Acaryochloris sp. CCMEE 5410: one gene and its partner. The protein of the gene in region 1 interacts with the protein of each later gene in a pairwise test. Links are inferred from orthologs where the notes say so. Each region holds a gene or a part of one and is shown on either strand. Other genes may lie near its edges.

Evidence for each region.
Region 2: the proteins of ligA (region 1) and leuS interact in binary tests that used the Escherichia coli proteins (3 or more experiments, as listed by UniProt). The link is inferred for Acaryochloris sp. CCMEE 5410 from one-to-one orthologs.

What each region holds. Positions count from the first base shown.
Region 1 is NZ_AFEJ02000002.1:605,735-614,311, reverse strand. Bases 2,676-5,668 are described here. They hold ligA (NAD-dependent DNA ligase LigA), read left to right. Parts: upstream 2,676-3,154; coding sequence 3,155-5,182; downstream 5,183-5,668. Other genes in these bases: ON05_RS23595 (response regulator), read right to left, coding at 5,239-5,668; ON05_RS23605 (hypothetical protein), read left to right, coding at 2,676-3,047. Also shown: ON05_RS23620 (HupE/UreJ family protein), read left to right, coding at 1-287; ON05_RS23615 (protochlorophyllide reductase), read right to left, coding at 392-1,402; ON05_RS23610 (Rad52/Rad22 family DNA repair protein), read left to right, coding at 1,603-2,073; more of ON05_RS23605, read left to right, coding at 2,088-2,675; more of ON05_RS23595, read right to left, coding at 5,669-5,913; ON05_RS23590 (PAS domain S-box protein), read right to left, coding at 5,910-8,378. UniProt on the Escherichia coli protein: DNA ligase that catalyzes the formation of phosphodiester linkages between 5'-phosphoryl and 3'-hydroxyl groups in double-stranded DNA using NAD as a coenzyme and as the energy source for the reaction.
Region 2 is NZ_AFEJ02000002.1:982,959-989,452, forward strand. Bases 3,140-6,299 are described here. They hold leuS (leucine--tRNA ligase), read left to right. Parts: upstream 3,140-3,515; coding sequence 3,516-6,083; downstream 6,084-6,299. Other genes in these bases: ON05_RS25400 (triacylglycerol lipase), read right to left, coding at 6,093-6,299. In the rest of the region: ON05_RS25375 (hypothetical protein), read right to left, coding at 1-369; ON05_RS25385 (hypothetical protein), read right to left, coding at 1,472-1,858; ON05_RS25390 (DUF262 domain-containing protein), read right to left, coding at 1,903-2,937; more of ON05_RS25400, read right to left, coding at 6,300-6,494.

The DNA.
Region 1 (8,577 bases):
GAGGATTACAAACTAATATTTGGTTGATATCGCTGCTGGGTGCAGCTGCAGGTGTGTTTCATGGCTATGCCTATGGTGAAGCCATTGTTGGTGCGGAGATGACGCCTACCCTGTCCTACTTGCTCGGGTTTGTCTCCATTCAGCTAGTAATTAGTCTAGTGGCCTGGACCATGGGTAAAGCCATTCAGAAAAAGAATCAGAGCCAAGGTTTGTTGAATTTAAGATTTGCCGGATTTATCCTGAGCGGTATGGGAGCTGCGTTTCTGAGTTCTGTTGTCCTGGGTTAATTTAAACTGTAAGTCTGATTCATTAGGCCATTCGTCTGGTTTAAATCGGAAGAGCGCCGTGGGATTCCGCGGCGCTCTGTTTTTGATGCCAAAGTAGATCTGAATTAGTGAGAGGTACTCATCTGGGGCATGGAGGTATCTTGGCTGGAGAGACCCACCAGACCTTCACTCAAGTCCCAAAGTCGTTGTGCTTTAGCATCATCTAAAGACTCGTTAGACATCTCTTGCTCAAAGGAGGGGCGACCTTCCTTCTGGCGATTCCCCCAGCTCCAGTACACACCAGACTTGCCGAAAAGTGGATCAGAAACGACCTGGGCCACTCGGGTGCCAGCTAGTTCTTCCGTGACAAAGCCACCGGTGATAAAGCGCTGGAACTTTGGAAATAGGAATCTAAAGAGAGAGAAATGATCGCGGAATAATCCTGTGGTCGCCACACATCCAGGATAGAGGGCGCTAAAGGTAATTCCCGTAGAATCATGATAACGACGATGGAGTTCACGCATGGTCAGCATGTTGCAAAGTTTGCTGTCCTTATAGGCCTTACCGGGCTTAAATTTCTTGCCATTAATCATGGAGACAGGCGCTTTGAAGCCAGCTTCCAGACCTCTCATATCGCCCAAATCAGGCGGTGCAGGAATGGGGATTTTGCCGCCCAGCTCTTTGGGATTGGCGGTTACGGTTCCGAGGATAATCAGACGGCGCTGATCATACCCAGACCGCATTAAATCTTCCAGCATCAGATTACAGAGCAGGAAATGCCCCAAATGGTTGGTACCTACGTTTAGCTCATACCCTTCTGCTGTATGCAGCGGCTTCTTAAGCAGGGGCATATAGATAGCTGCGTTACAGACGAGAGCATCTAAAGAACGGCCCATTTCCCGAAAGTCTTTTACAAATCGGTGAATGCTCTCAAAGCAAGCCAGATCAAGATGGATGACAGTGTAGCTGTCGCGGGGAATGCCTACAGATTGGGCAGCCGTTTCTGCCTTCAGAAAATTGCGGCACGCCATAATCACGTGCCACTTACCGGTGAGGGCTAAGGCTTTAGCTGCATATAAACCGACGCCTGAAGACGCTCCGGTAACCACCACTGTTTGTTTTTGCTGTTGTTCCATTTGTCAGGCTTCTTAAGCTTTTTTGACTTAAATTTACTAATCTTCAGGTTCACACAACAAAAAGGGTTTCAGTGGATTCTGCAATAAACCTTAAGGAATCATCGACCAAAGACTGATAAATGGTTTCGGTATTTTGCTTATTGTCACTGTATTTATATGGGTATAATATAGTACAATTATACTATAAAGCTATCGAAGTCATGAAGACTGAACTTCTAGACCAACTCAAAGCTCCCTTCCCCGCCGCAGAGCATCAAGATCGAACTCTGCCAGGAGGCGGTAAGTGGTTCTTTATCCCTTGGCAGCGAATTCGCAAACGACTCAATGAGGTTTGTCCAGACTGGTCCGTTTCCTATAGCGATCCTGTGATCGTTGGGGAATATGTGGTGGTGCGTTGTCAGCTCACCCTAGAGGGATTAACCCGAGAAGGTGTGGGAAACGACAAAGCTTATCCCGAAAAGCAAACCTATGGCACACCCATTGAACGAGCGATTGCTGATGCCTTTAAAAATGCAGCTGAACAATTTGGCGTTGGGGCCTACCTGGACAATCAAGAATTTGTGATCAGGCATATGCAGAAGCAGGGGGACGGCAGAGCCTATGCTTATTCCGATATACGACAGCAAATTCGCACCCAAAAGAATCGTCAACCCCTGAAAAAAGCAGGGTAGCAATAGGGCATCCTATGCCAAAGCCCGACTGGCTACGGCAAAAAATCCAGGCTAGAACGGTAGGTGATAGCTGGCGTAGGTGGTTGATGGATATGACGAAACTTTTTGGCTATCAGCGTCAGGTTTGCTTGTTGTCAGCTTTTATGGTGGGATTGCTGGTTCAACCTGCTTGGTCCCGGTCTCATTCCCCTCTTTTGACACCCGTTGCCCAACCCTTTGTCCATCCAGCAGAGAAAACGGTTGACTATGGCCTGCTTGTTCGGGCCATGCGCCAGTTCTTAGCCAACGATCGTTATTTGCTCCAATCAGAATTGACCCTGGAGGCTAAAACGCCTGGGGCAGATCTCGTTTCAGTGGCTCAAATCCAAACCATTTCAGAAGAGCCTAACCGGTTCAGAACCAAGATTAGCTTTAGGGACCAAACGGGGGAAGTGGGGAGAGAATATCTGTTAGTCTCAGACGGTCAACACGTTTGGACCCACGATCTCAGTAAAAATGTTTACTCGGTTCGTGACTATCAACAGTTCCAAGATGCCAATGATAACTTTCTCTCGGGTATGCTGTCTCGGTTGTTTTCAACCATCCGTAATAGCGCTGGGAAAGACAATATTGCCTTGTTGGTGAATGTGCCAGAAGACAAGCTGGTGGAGATTTTGGAATCTAAGTTTGCACCGGATAAGGCTGGACTCAAGTCTGATACCCAACGGTTAGAGGGGGCTCAATACACCACCTACTCCTATTTGGATCAAACGAAAGGCTATCAGCTGCAGGCCTTTATAGATGAGTTGACCTCTGAAATTAAGTACTTGCAAATGGCCAGTCAGAATCCCCAAACCTTGGACTTCAATATTCAGGAGAAGGTGATTCAATACACCAATCCCCTTGCAGTTCCTGCCGACGCCTTTCGCTTTGTCCCTCCTACCGGGGCCAAGCTGCAAAAAACACCGATTTCGATCAATCCATTCCTTCAGTGATTGTTCATTTTTTTACTTCTAAACCAGAGTGGGATATACCCTAGCTTCTGGATATCTCTAACTGAGATGAAATTGCCGACCTAATACTTTGGGAGATTTTGTGGACTGTGAACACAGTATCCTCTTCAGATCAAGCACGGGTGCAAGAGCTGCGACAGTTGCTGCAGAAAGCAAGCTATGCCTACTACGGGTTGGATGCTCCCATCATGGAAGATGCCATTTATGACCAGCTTTATCACGAGCTGGTGGATTTGGAGGCCCAGTATCCCCAACTGATTACGACTGATAGCCCCACCCAGCGGGTGGGAGAACGTCCTGCCACTCAGTTTGTGTCGGTTCAGCATCGGATTCCCCTTTATAGTTTGGAAAATGCTTTTGACCGAGGTGATATGGACACCTGGGATGAGCGCTGGCATAAATTAGTCCCCAACCTCAGCCAAGAGCCGGGGTATGTGACCGAACTCAAAATCGATGGATCGGCGTTGGCCTTGACCTATGAAAATGGGCTATTGGTGCGGGGCACTACCCGAGGCGATGGCACCAAGGGAGAAGAGATTACCCAAAATGTGAGAACGATCCGCTCCATTCCCCTGCGCTTGAATATTGAACATCCCCCCGAATGGCTAGAGGTGAGAGGGGAAGCGTTTTTGGGGCTACAAGTATTTGAGCAAATCAACCGCGATCGCATCCAGGCAGGAGAAGCCGAGTTTGCCAATCCCCGCAATGCCGCCGCTGGTACCCTCCGTCAGCTTGACTCTAAAGTGGTGGCTGAACGCAAGTTGGATTTCTTCGCCTATACGATCCATATTTCTGGCCCCACGGATGATTTGGCCCTTCCCCAAACCCAATGGCAAGCCTTAGAAACCCTGAAACAGCTCGGTTTTCGGGTTAATCCCAATCGACGCCAGTGCGGAAGTCTGGCAGAGGTGCAGACTTACTATGATGACTGGTCCTTAAAGCGGCTCGATCTGCCCTATTTGACCGATGGAGTGGTGATTAAGCTGGATGATTTAGGGGTACAGGACGAACTGGGATTTACCCAGAAGTTTCCCCGCTGGGCGATTGCCTGGAAGTATCCACCGGAAGAAGCGGCCACTCGCATCGAACAGATTACGGTTAATGTCGGACGGACTGGCGCCCTTACCCCCGTGGCTGAATTTAAACCTGTCCAGTTAGCGGGGACAACAGTCTCTCGAGCCACGCTACATAATCGCGATCGCATCTCGGAACTCGACATCCATATTGGCGATACGGTCGTCGTCCGCAAAGCCGGAGAAATTATTCCTGAAGTGTTGCGGGTTTTGCCTGAGCTGCGGCCTGCAGGTGCTCAGCCCTACCAGATGCCCACAGAATGTCCGAGCTGTGGACAGCCTGCCGTGCAGCTCGAATCGGAAGCGGTGACCCGCTGTGTCAATGCCTCTTGCCCTGCCATCTTGCGCGGATCGCTGATTCACTGGGTCAGCCGAGGGGCTTTAGATATTGATGGCTTAGGGGAAAAGATTGTCGGTCAGTTGGCCGATTCCCAAATGGTTCAGTCTGTGGCTGATTTATATGAACTGAATGAAGACAAACTAATGGACTTGGATCGGATGGGGACGAAACTGGCTCGGAAGATTGTGAGTGCGATCGCAACCTCCAAACAGCAGCCCTGGCATCGAGTCCTCTACGGATTGGGGATTCGGCATGTGGGCAGTGTCAACGCTCAATTACTAACCGAAAACTATCCGACGGTAGACGCATTAATGGCCGTGGACGGCGATGCAATTGCAACCATCCACGGGATTGGTCCTGAAATTGCCCAATCTGTTTATGAATGGTTTAAAACCCCCACGAACCAGACCCTGATTCAACGCCTACAGGCAGCGGGTCTGCAGTTTGAGGCCATCGTATCTGAGCCGACTCAGCCTCAAACCTTATTGGGGAAAACCTTTGTGATTACCGGAACATTGCCGACCTTGAAACGCGATCAGGCCAAACAGATGATCCAAGATGCAGGGGGCAAAGTCACCGGATCTGTGAGTAAAAATACATCCTATGTGGTGGTTGGTGCAGATGCTGGCTCTAAACTTACAAAAGCACAATCATTAGGCATTAACCAACTATCGGAAGCCGATCTCCTGGCACTATTACAGTAGAAATTGAGACAGAACGGGCTTATCCTCAAATCCCAGATGGCTCTGTTGATAACGTATCAATTGGAGTCTGATTGACCTAAATAATCTCTAAGTATCCCTTCGATCTCTTCAATCTTGAATTGTTTGGATAAAATTATGAGCGGTTGGGCAAATGCAGCATACTGGGTGTCAGCTGCAACCAGCTGATCGAGTTGTTCGCGCAAGTCTTTGACAAAACCACTGGCAGCATATTCCAGCAAAACAGTCAGCTTCTCCGGAGGCGGCACAATGATATCAGTACTCGGAGTGGTCAACCCAGTCTGTTTAGATGTTTGTCCCTCGGGTAAAGCTTCATAAATCCACTCCAACTGCAGCAGTTCAGCAATCGTGTGATACAAATTCTGTGCATCAATGGGCTTTGGTAGAAAAGCATCACAACCCGCCTTAAATGCTCTGTTCTGTACATTTTGGTTAATCGTTGCCGACGTCGCAATCATCTTTATCGTTTTGATGGGTTCAGATTGGCGAACGGTAGCTAAAAAATCATAACCATCTATGCCTGGCATGATCAGATCAGTAATGACTAGATCGGGGGTTCCCTGATTCAGAATGTCGAGTCCAGCCTGTCCCTGCTCTGCCTCAAAGACAGTAAAGCCCACCAATTCTAACAACGTCGACAGGACGACTCGATTTTCCCATCGATCGTCGATGACCAACACTTGTCGCCGTTTTCCTTGGTAATCAACAATCACAGGATTACTCTGCTGTTAATCTTCCCCTGCTCCGCTAGGGGAAGATTAACCGTAAAGGAAAATTCGCTGCCTTGTTGAGGCTGACTGGTGACATGAATTTCACTGACCATCAGCCGGACAATACGCTGACTAATGGCCAGTCCCAAGCCCGTCCCTTCAGCTTGTTTATGTTGATCACCGACCTGTTCGAAGGACTGGAAAAGTTTGACCAAATCTTGCTCAGCAATGCCTACCCCTGTATCGATAACCCGGAAAGAGATGGAAACCTGCTGTTCCGAAAGGGGGGCGACATCGACGATAAAGGCCACCGAGCCATGATCCGTAAATTTGACAGCATTCCCCAATAGATTGAGCAGAACCTGTTGCAAGCGCTTGTCATCCACCTCAACCTGCTGAGGAAGCTGGGAACTGGGTTGATAGTGAAATTGAATCCCCTTTTGATCAGCCTTAACTTTGCACATTTCGACGACAGTCTGTAAGAGGTGAGGCAGATTGACTGCTTTAGGGGTCAACTCCAGTTTGAGCGCCTCGATCTTAGAAATGTCCAGAATGTCATTAATCAGGTTCAGCAGGTGGGAACCACACTGATAAATGGTGTCTATCCCTTCCCGTTCTTTATTCGATAGGGATTCTGAGCGGCGCAGGATTTGGGCATAACCCAGAATGCCATTGAGGGGCGTACGGAGTTCGTGACTCATATTGGCGAGAAAAAGGCTTTTGGCTTCGTTCGCCGCATCGGCTTTTTCTTTGGACTCAGCCATGGCTGATAGTAGCTCTGCTTGCTTGAGGGCAACGCCTAAATGACTGCAGACCTGTTCAAATAGCCTGACCTCACCGGGCTGCCATGCTCGGGGTTGGGAATGATTGTAGGCCGCCAGTAACCCCCAGAGCTTCTGGCCGACATAAATTGGGACTACCAGGTAGGCTCTGATATTAAATCGCTCCAGAACCTCAAGGTGACAGGGGGACAGATCTTTCTCGTAGATATCATCAACCTGGTAAGTGGTGTTAAAGACACAGGGATTCCCTTCTTCATTCACAAGGAAGGAATCATTCCACTCGGCTTGACGAGAGCTAAAAACTAACGGTTCTAGCGTCTCTTGTTTCGACTCGAAAATAAACTTTCCGCCCCAATACACATCAAATTTGTAAACCGTTACCCGTTCACACCCCAGAATGGGCCTGACGGCTTGGGTTGTGGTGGCAAAAATATCGTTGAGGTTGAGGCTTTGGCGAATGTCTTTGGTGATCCGGTTGAGTGCCTGTTCGTACTCATTGGCTTTCTCAACCTGTTCTTTGGCGGCTTGGAGGGCAATGGTACGTTCTTCTACTTTCTGCTTTAGGGTTTGGGAATACTCTTCCAGTTGTTGATTGGCTTGTTCCAGATCATCTTCAGCTTGTCGTCGTTGAGTGACATCAACGGCCATGGAAACGACTAAGCGACGTCCATCCGGTGAAGTTCCCAAGGGGGCAGAGCTAAACTGCCAAAAACAGTAGTCGCCATCCTGTTTGCGAATAACAAACACCCCTTCATCCCAACGCTTGGTTCGGCTATATTTGGATACTATGACTTCTTCGAGAATACGGATAGCATCTGGTCCATAGGCCCGCTGGGTCCAGTCCGCTGTCGTGGGGATGTCGGCGAGGGTATAACCAGTTAACTCGGTCCATGTAGAGCTAATCTGCAGAATCTCTCCGTCTTCGGCGTGAATCATGATCGGGAAAGGCGCATCTTCGATGGCGCGTCGGAATCGTTGCTCGCTGGCGCGAAGATTGGCTTCTGCCGCTTTGCGATCGCGAATATCTCGCATGACGGTCGAAAAATTCTCAATGGTCCCATCCACTGCTTTATGGGCAATAATGACTTGCGAAACGGGGATTTCATCTCCATTCCCATCAAGGAGTGCCAACTCTCCAGTCCAACTGCCATTTTCAATCGCAGCAGGTAAAGCCTCTTCAACAATAATTTGGTTGACCCAATTGGGATGACAATCTGCAATCGAGCGATGCTCCTGATGCCGCTCCAGATCTGAACGGAGGGTTCTAAGCTGTCTGTTATGCCATAGGATTTCTCCTTGAGCACTGGCAATCCCAATGTAGTCCGGGGTCGCTTCTAGAACAGCCGTCAATCGTGCTTGATCTTGCTCCAGTAGTTTGCGATCGCTAATATCTCGGCAAATACAAATCAGTGTGTTATCTTCTAATGCCGACAAACTCACCTCTTGAGAGAAGTAACTCCCGTCTTTCCGTCGAGCCGTTGCCTCCCCTAACCAGCGCCCCTCCCGCGCCATAAGCGGGAAAACCTGTTGTTTGAATCGTTCCATCTCTTCCAGGTCATAGAGTATTTCCCAACTCTCGCCCAGTAGTTCATGTTCCTCATACCCCAGCAAGGACAGATGGCTGGCGTTGAGATAGATATATTTCCCATCCTTTAGAATTGCGATGCCAGTATCTGATGCCTCGATAGCAGAAGATTTGAGGGCGAGGGATTTATACAGCTGGGCCTGTTCTTGTTCAAGCCGTTTGCGATCGCTGATATCTCGGCAGATACAAATAAGCTTGTCATCATCCAGTAAAAATAGACTGACTTCGGGCGTAGCTAATGGATCGGGGATGCCTTAGACTTCGGAATGGTTACCCCTGGGAATAGGGAGTCAAACCGTT
Region 2 (6,494 bases), 380 kb from region 1 along the record:
GTTAGATGCCAACTGGAAGATCTTATAGATATTAATAGAAAATCTTGTCCAATCAGATGGCTCCAACTCTGTGGGTAGACTTCCTCTATCAAATAAATCTTTGAACTGTTTATATATTTTTGCTTGATCTTCAATCTCAGGGCTGTAGCTAGCAGTAATATGCTCACTAGCAAGATCGAAGGCTAAAATAAGCGTTTCCATTTGCTCAGTTGCTGCCTTGAGTTGAGCAGCTAGACGCTGCCGTTTCCAATCAACTACAGGTGATTTATATGCTAAAGCATGAGTAGTCTTTGACCAAGCGTATTCAAAAATCGTTCTAATTTGTACTTCAAAATAAACTTCGTAAAGTCTCTGGCTGGACGGGAGCATGTCACCTTTGCATTCCAATTAAGCCATTGAGGTAAGCACACCGATGTGCCAGCACTTGCGGGACATTACTTTCATTCCACTGCGCCCCTGAAATTTTGACTCTGCGACTAATCTGCTTGATAGCAGATTCAACAGCCCCAGACCCAATAGAGCAGATTTGCTCACTCTGGTAATAGTCATAATGACGATCCGATGCCGATGTTTGCGAACATAGTTGCAAAAGACTTGGGCCTGCTTTTCTTCAATGACTCAAATAGAGCCAAGGTTTCATCAACCTTCCCCTGCCATAAGAGCTGCTCAGCCTGGTGCAGACGTTTGAGGGACCCACCGACCTTATGAAGATTTTCCACCAGATGGTACCAGTCCAGAATCTCTCGCCGTTGCTCAGGTATGCTCAGCTGACGAATGATATTCCAAATGCCATCATGACCATCCCCTAAACAAGTCAGTGGAGAGGCTAACGGTTGCTGGTGAGTCCAGTCAATGAGCCGGGCATTATTGTGATAATCCGCGATGAGTCCCACATGCGTTGCCAGGGTTTTATAGTCTTTCCACTGACAAGGGTGTCCTAAAGGGGTGCGGATGCGCACTTTGCCACCATCTACACTCACTTCGGTTAAAGCTTCATGAGCCTGGGGGTAGGAAACCGTTGTTGATGCACCAATCGCTGCTGGGTTTTGGCTGGTACCTGAATCCCAGTTAAATAAGCCACATCTTTAGCAGTTTGAGCATAGGAGACATTGGCACTGATGCGCAAGCAACAATTCTCTAAATGAGGACTGATTTGACGATAGGGGGAAACGGCTAGATGCTGTGCCTGTTGAGTTGTAATGCTTAGAACGCCCAAGGTGCTTTTCAGGCGTCGGTTGCGGCCTGCTGCTGTGCCAGTAGCTGTGCGGATAAAAATGACCGAGTTCGGGACTGACATGGGTCTGAATTGCTGACGCACCGTCATCTCAATACCTTCTAGCGTCTTCAGGTTCTCTGGATCGCTTCTTCGTACAGTAATTGGGCTATCGCATCAAGATGGACTTTGAGTTGAGCTGCTTTTTCGGAGTTCATTGATGAAGACTTCTGGGCAACACTTGTATCCTGAACGATTTCAAAACAATCTGCAAAGGTGACATGCTCCCTGGCTGGACTCTATATGGGCAGGTTTTCTGAGCTTGCAATATGTTCTTGTTGAATCATATCTAAAAACATCAGCAGGTTTGTTTTGCTTTCCTTTATATCGTGTTTTATCTTCATCCAAAACAAATGACTCCGATATGAATTTAAGAACTGATGCTTCATCGCTAGGAAGGTTAACAACTATGGTGCAAGCATATAAGTCATTGATATCTTCCCATTTCGAATACATTCCAGTCTCTAACTTTTCAGATACGGATTCTCTTGACTTTATACGACCTTCAAACAAGAATTTATTTGCCTCACAGAATGGCCTTATAATACCTTTTGCCGTATCTTGAAGTCTTGATATTGTTGGCATATCATCTGAATACCGTAGTATTAAACATGAGGATAACATTATGTTTAATACTCCTTGATTATAGACTTCAGAATTCTAATTCTAGTAGTACGCGGACCACTATCATTGGATGCAGAACGAGCAGCTTTATAGTATTCCTCATAATCAGCTTGAGTAGATCTATGTTGTTCATCATCTATAGCGTCTGCGAAATCAAGCAAACAGTTGAGAAGTGAATTACTTTTTTCTAAGTTTTCACTTTTTAGTAAACCTGATACAGTTCCAAATAACGAATAAAAATCAGCTTGATTTTTGAATCTAGATTTTACTAAGCGCCCATCATTATCAAGTTCTACAATTGAATTAATAAATTTAATTGTGGTTTTGAATGCATCTTCGATATCTGTTTTCTCATCCCATTCTAAATCTCTTGCAGAGAACTCCTCGTCGAGACTTTGAGTAGAATGTCCCTTAGTTCCAATTTCAAGAAATAGTAACAAATGTGCAACAAACTCTACATCCTTCATTTGTTTCCTAGATTGAGCACTAATCTTAGGAAATCCTTCTGGCAAATTTCTAGACATCCATGAAGACATTTCCTCACATGAAGTTATGAAAAGGCCATCAAATTGAGCATGCCTCAACTCTTGATTGGAAAGTTTTGCTGTATTGCGGTTTATTCTGTCAAATATTTTATTGATAATGCCTTCATTATCTGTAGGCAAATACTCAACTGAAAACTGATATGACCAAATATCTTTCTTTATTCTTTTATCAAGTTCACTAAAATACTTTCCTCTTAGTTCGCTAGTTTGTGCTTTGTCTGAAACTGTGAATTGATCATTCACAAACTCAAAAATAGTTGTTAAGCGTTGTTTGCCATCAACAACATGATATTTGGCAAGACCCTCATCATTTATTTCTTCATATAAGAAGATTGCTGGGGCAGGATAATTTAGAAGTAAAGTATCAACAAAATAATCTTTAAACTCTTGATTCCAAACACTTCTTCTTTGATAAGGAGGAGTTAAATCAAGCAAATTGCGTTTGTGTATGTCATTAAACCAGGCAATTGTTTGAAAATTTTGTTTTCTATTCACTTTTTTACCTTGCTATATATAAAATCAGCTAAACAATATATTTTAGTCTGAAGATTTTTTCTGCTTGATAGTATTTCTAGTACTTATCAGGAAGATAATATCTAAGCAATAAATTAACATAAATAGTTATTTATCGATAGAAATAATCTAATAAATATTTTTACTTTGGGCACCATGAAGCTTTTAAGAGACTACAAAAAGAATATATTTTTATTTCACTCTAAATAATACTTAATTTCATAAAGCTATTAGCAGTTTATGAAAGCACGCAAACTTAAGCGAGTTATCGATAACAAGTTAAGACTGTTTATTCGAGTTCATTACTTTTTAATGCCAAAGAAAGCTATGTTAATGAATTAAATGGAATATTATTTTACTAAAAAATATAATCTCCATAATATTGAGTCCTGCTCAAGTATTTAGGGCATCCTCCTATCGACTAAAGACAAGGTGTAATGTAGCACCCCTTGAGAGTAAGGTGATGGGTCGTGCTACTTAGAGCCTGCTAACCAAAGAATGTTTAGGCCAGATATTCTCTAGAATAGTGAAGCAAACGCAGACCTTCAGGAGTAATAGTAGTGGAGTCCCGTTACAATCCCACCGAGATTGAACCCAAATGGCAAGCAAGCTGGGCCAAACAGGGGCTAGATGCAACTCCTGAAGACACCAGCAAACCCAAATTCTATGCCTTGTCCATGTTTCCCTACCCCTCGGGTAGCTTACACGTCGGTCATACCCGCAACTATGTAATCACCGACGTCATTGCCCGCCTCAAGCGGATGCAGGGCTACCGAGTTCTCCAGCCCATGGGTTGGGACGCCTTTGGCCTACCCGCTGAAAACGCTGCCATCGCTCGGGGCATTCATCCCGCCGAATGGACCTATGCCAATATGGCCCAAATGAAAAAGCAGCTAGAACCCCTAGGACTCTCCATTGACTGGAGCCGGGAAATTGCCACCTGCTCTCCTGACTACTATCGGTGGACCCAGTGGATCTTTCTGCAATTTCTGGATATGGGACTGGCCTACCAAAAAGAAGCTGCCGTTAACTGGGACCCGGTGGATCAGACCGTACTTGCTAACGAACAGGTGGATAATGAAGGCCGCTCTTGGCGATCCGGGGCCAAAGTGGAGCGCAAACTTCTGCGCCAGTGGTTTCTGAAAATTACCGACTATGCCGAAGAACTGCTTTCTGACTTAGATAAACTGACCGGCTGGCCTGAACGGGTCAAAACCATGCAGGCCAACTGGATTGGCAAATCCGTAGGGGCCTATCTGGAGTTCCCGATTGTAGGCATGGATGACAAGGTGGCCGTCTTTACCACCCGTCCTGATACGGTGTATGGAGTCACCTATGTGGTGCTGGCTCCAGAACATCCCCTCACCCCCCAAGTCACCAGCAAAGCCCAGAAAAAAGCGGTGGAGAAATTTATCGAGGCAGTGGGGGCCGAGAGCGAAATGGATCGCACAGCGGAGGACAAGCCCAAAAAAGGAATTCCCACAGGGGGTAAGGCGATCAATCCCTTTACGGGGGAAGAAATTCCCATTTGGATTGCTGACTATGTGCTGTATGAGTATGGAACAGGTGCGGTAATGGGGGTTCCTGCCCACGACACCCGAGACTTTGTGTTTGCAAAGCAGAATAAGCTACCGATTCAAACGGTGATTGTGCCGGAAGGTGGCGATGCGGAGACGCCCCTAGAAGCTGCCTATACGGAACCGGGACTGATGGTCAACTCCGGTGAATTTGACGGCAAAGTCTCCACCGAAGGCAAGCAGGCCATTATTGCCAAAGCTGAGACCAAAGGCTGGGGCAAGGCCAGGGTCCAGTATCGTCTGCGGGACTGGCTGATTTCCCGCCAACGCTATTGGGGCGTACCAATTCCGGTGATTCACTGTCCCAATTGCGGAGCCGTTCCGGTTCCCGAAGCCGATCTGCCTGTGGAACTGCCCGAAGATGTGGAGTTCTCGGCTCAAGGGGGATCGCCATTAGCCAAGTTGGAGTCTTGGGTGAATGTGGCTTGTCCCAATTGCGGGGCGGATGCCAAACGGGAAACCGATACCATGGATACCTTTATCGATTCCTCTTGGTATTTCCTCCGCTATCCTGATGCCAAAAATGACAAGGCCGTTTTTGATTCAGCCAAAACCAATGATTGGCTACCCGTGGATCAATATGTAGGTGGGATTGAGCATGCGATTTTGCACCTGCTGTATTCGCGATTTTTTACGAAAGTGATGCGCGATCGCAAACTTCTCAATTTCGACGAACCCTTCCAAAAGCTGCTCACCCAAGGGATGGTGCAAGCCCTCACCTATAAAAATCCAGAGACAGGCAAGTATATTGCACCTATTAATGTTGATGCTGACGATCCGAAGGATCCAGAAACCGGTGCCCCCTTGGAAGCCTTTTACGAAAAGATGTCCAAGTCTAAATACAATGGTGTCCCCCCAGAAGAGGTCACCAATAAGTATGGAGCCGACACCGCTCGTCTGTTTACCTTATTTAAGGCTCCTCCTGAAAAAGATCTGGAGTGGGAAGGCGCGGATGTGGAGGGTCAATTCCGGTTTCTGAATCGGGTCTGGCGACTGGTGAGCGAACATGCCGCCCAAGCCAAGGGCAAGAAAGCGAAGGTGAATAAAGCCAAGCTCTCGAAAACGGAGAAGGAGCTACGACGGTCTGTTCATATTGCCATCAAAGAAACCAGCGAAGATTTAGACGGCGATTATCAGTTCAATACCGCCGTATCTGAGTTGATGAAGCTGAGCAATGCCCTCAGTGATTCCAAGGAGAAAGCCTCTCCCGTCTATGCCGAAGGCGTGGAAACCTTGCTGCTGCTGCTCACTCCCTTTGCTCCCCATATCAGTGAAGAGCTATGGGAGAACCTAGGGCATTCCGATTCGATTCTGGGTCAGGCTTGGCCCCAGGTGGATAAAGAAGCCCTAGTGGCCGATGAGATTACCTTAGTGATTCAGATTATGGGTAAAACCCGAGGCACCATTCAAGTTCCGGCTGGCTCTAGCCGGGAAGACTTGGAACAGCTTGCCCGCGAGTCGGAAGTGGCCCAGCGGTATATTGCTGGCAAGGAAGTGAAAAAGGTAATTGTCGTTCCAGGCAAGCTGGTGAACTTTGTGGTTCCTAAATAGTGCGGGCCTTTAGGCTAGGGCCTCCAAGGACTGGGCGATATCCTCAAACACTGGGGTGGAATTCATAATAAAGGTGTGAATGGCAGGCACGGTCACTACTTTGTGTCCGTCACTGGCTTCTGCCACCGTGAGAATGCCATCGTTTAATTCATTGCCAAAGGGGAGCCACGATGCCCTAGGTCCGCCCGTGCCAACATAGATTTTGGTATGGGGTGGTAGGGTTAATTGGTTGATAAAACGAGCTTGGGCCAGTAACTGTCCCATTTCTCCTGTGAGCAGTCGATAAAGGCCGACTTTGGAGAAGAATTTTGCGGCTTGACAGGCCATCATCGGTGGGGCAAGGAAGAAGCAGGCTGCGGGTGGATGGGAGCTGAGCTGGGGATAGGCACTGCGGATAATGATGGTGCCGAG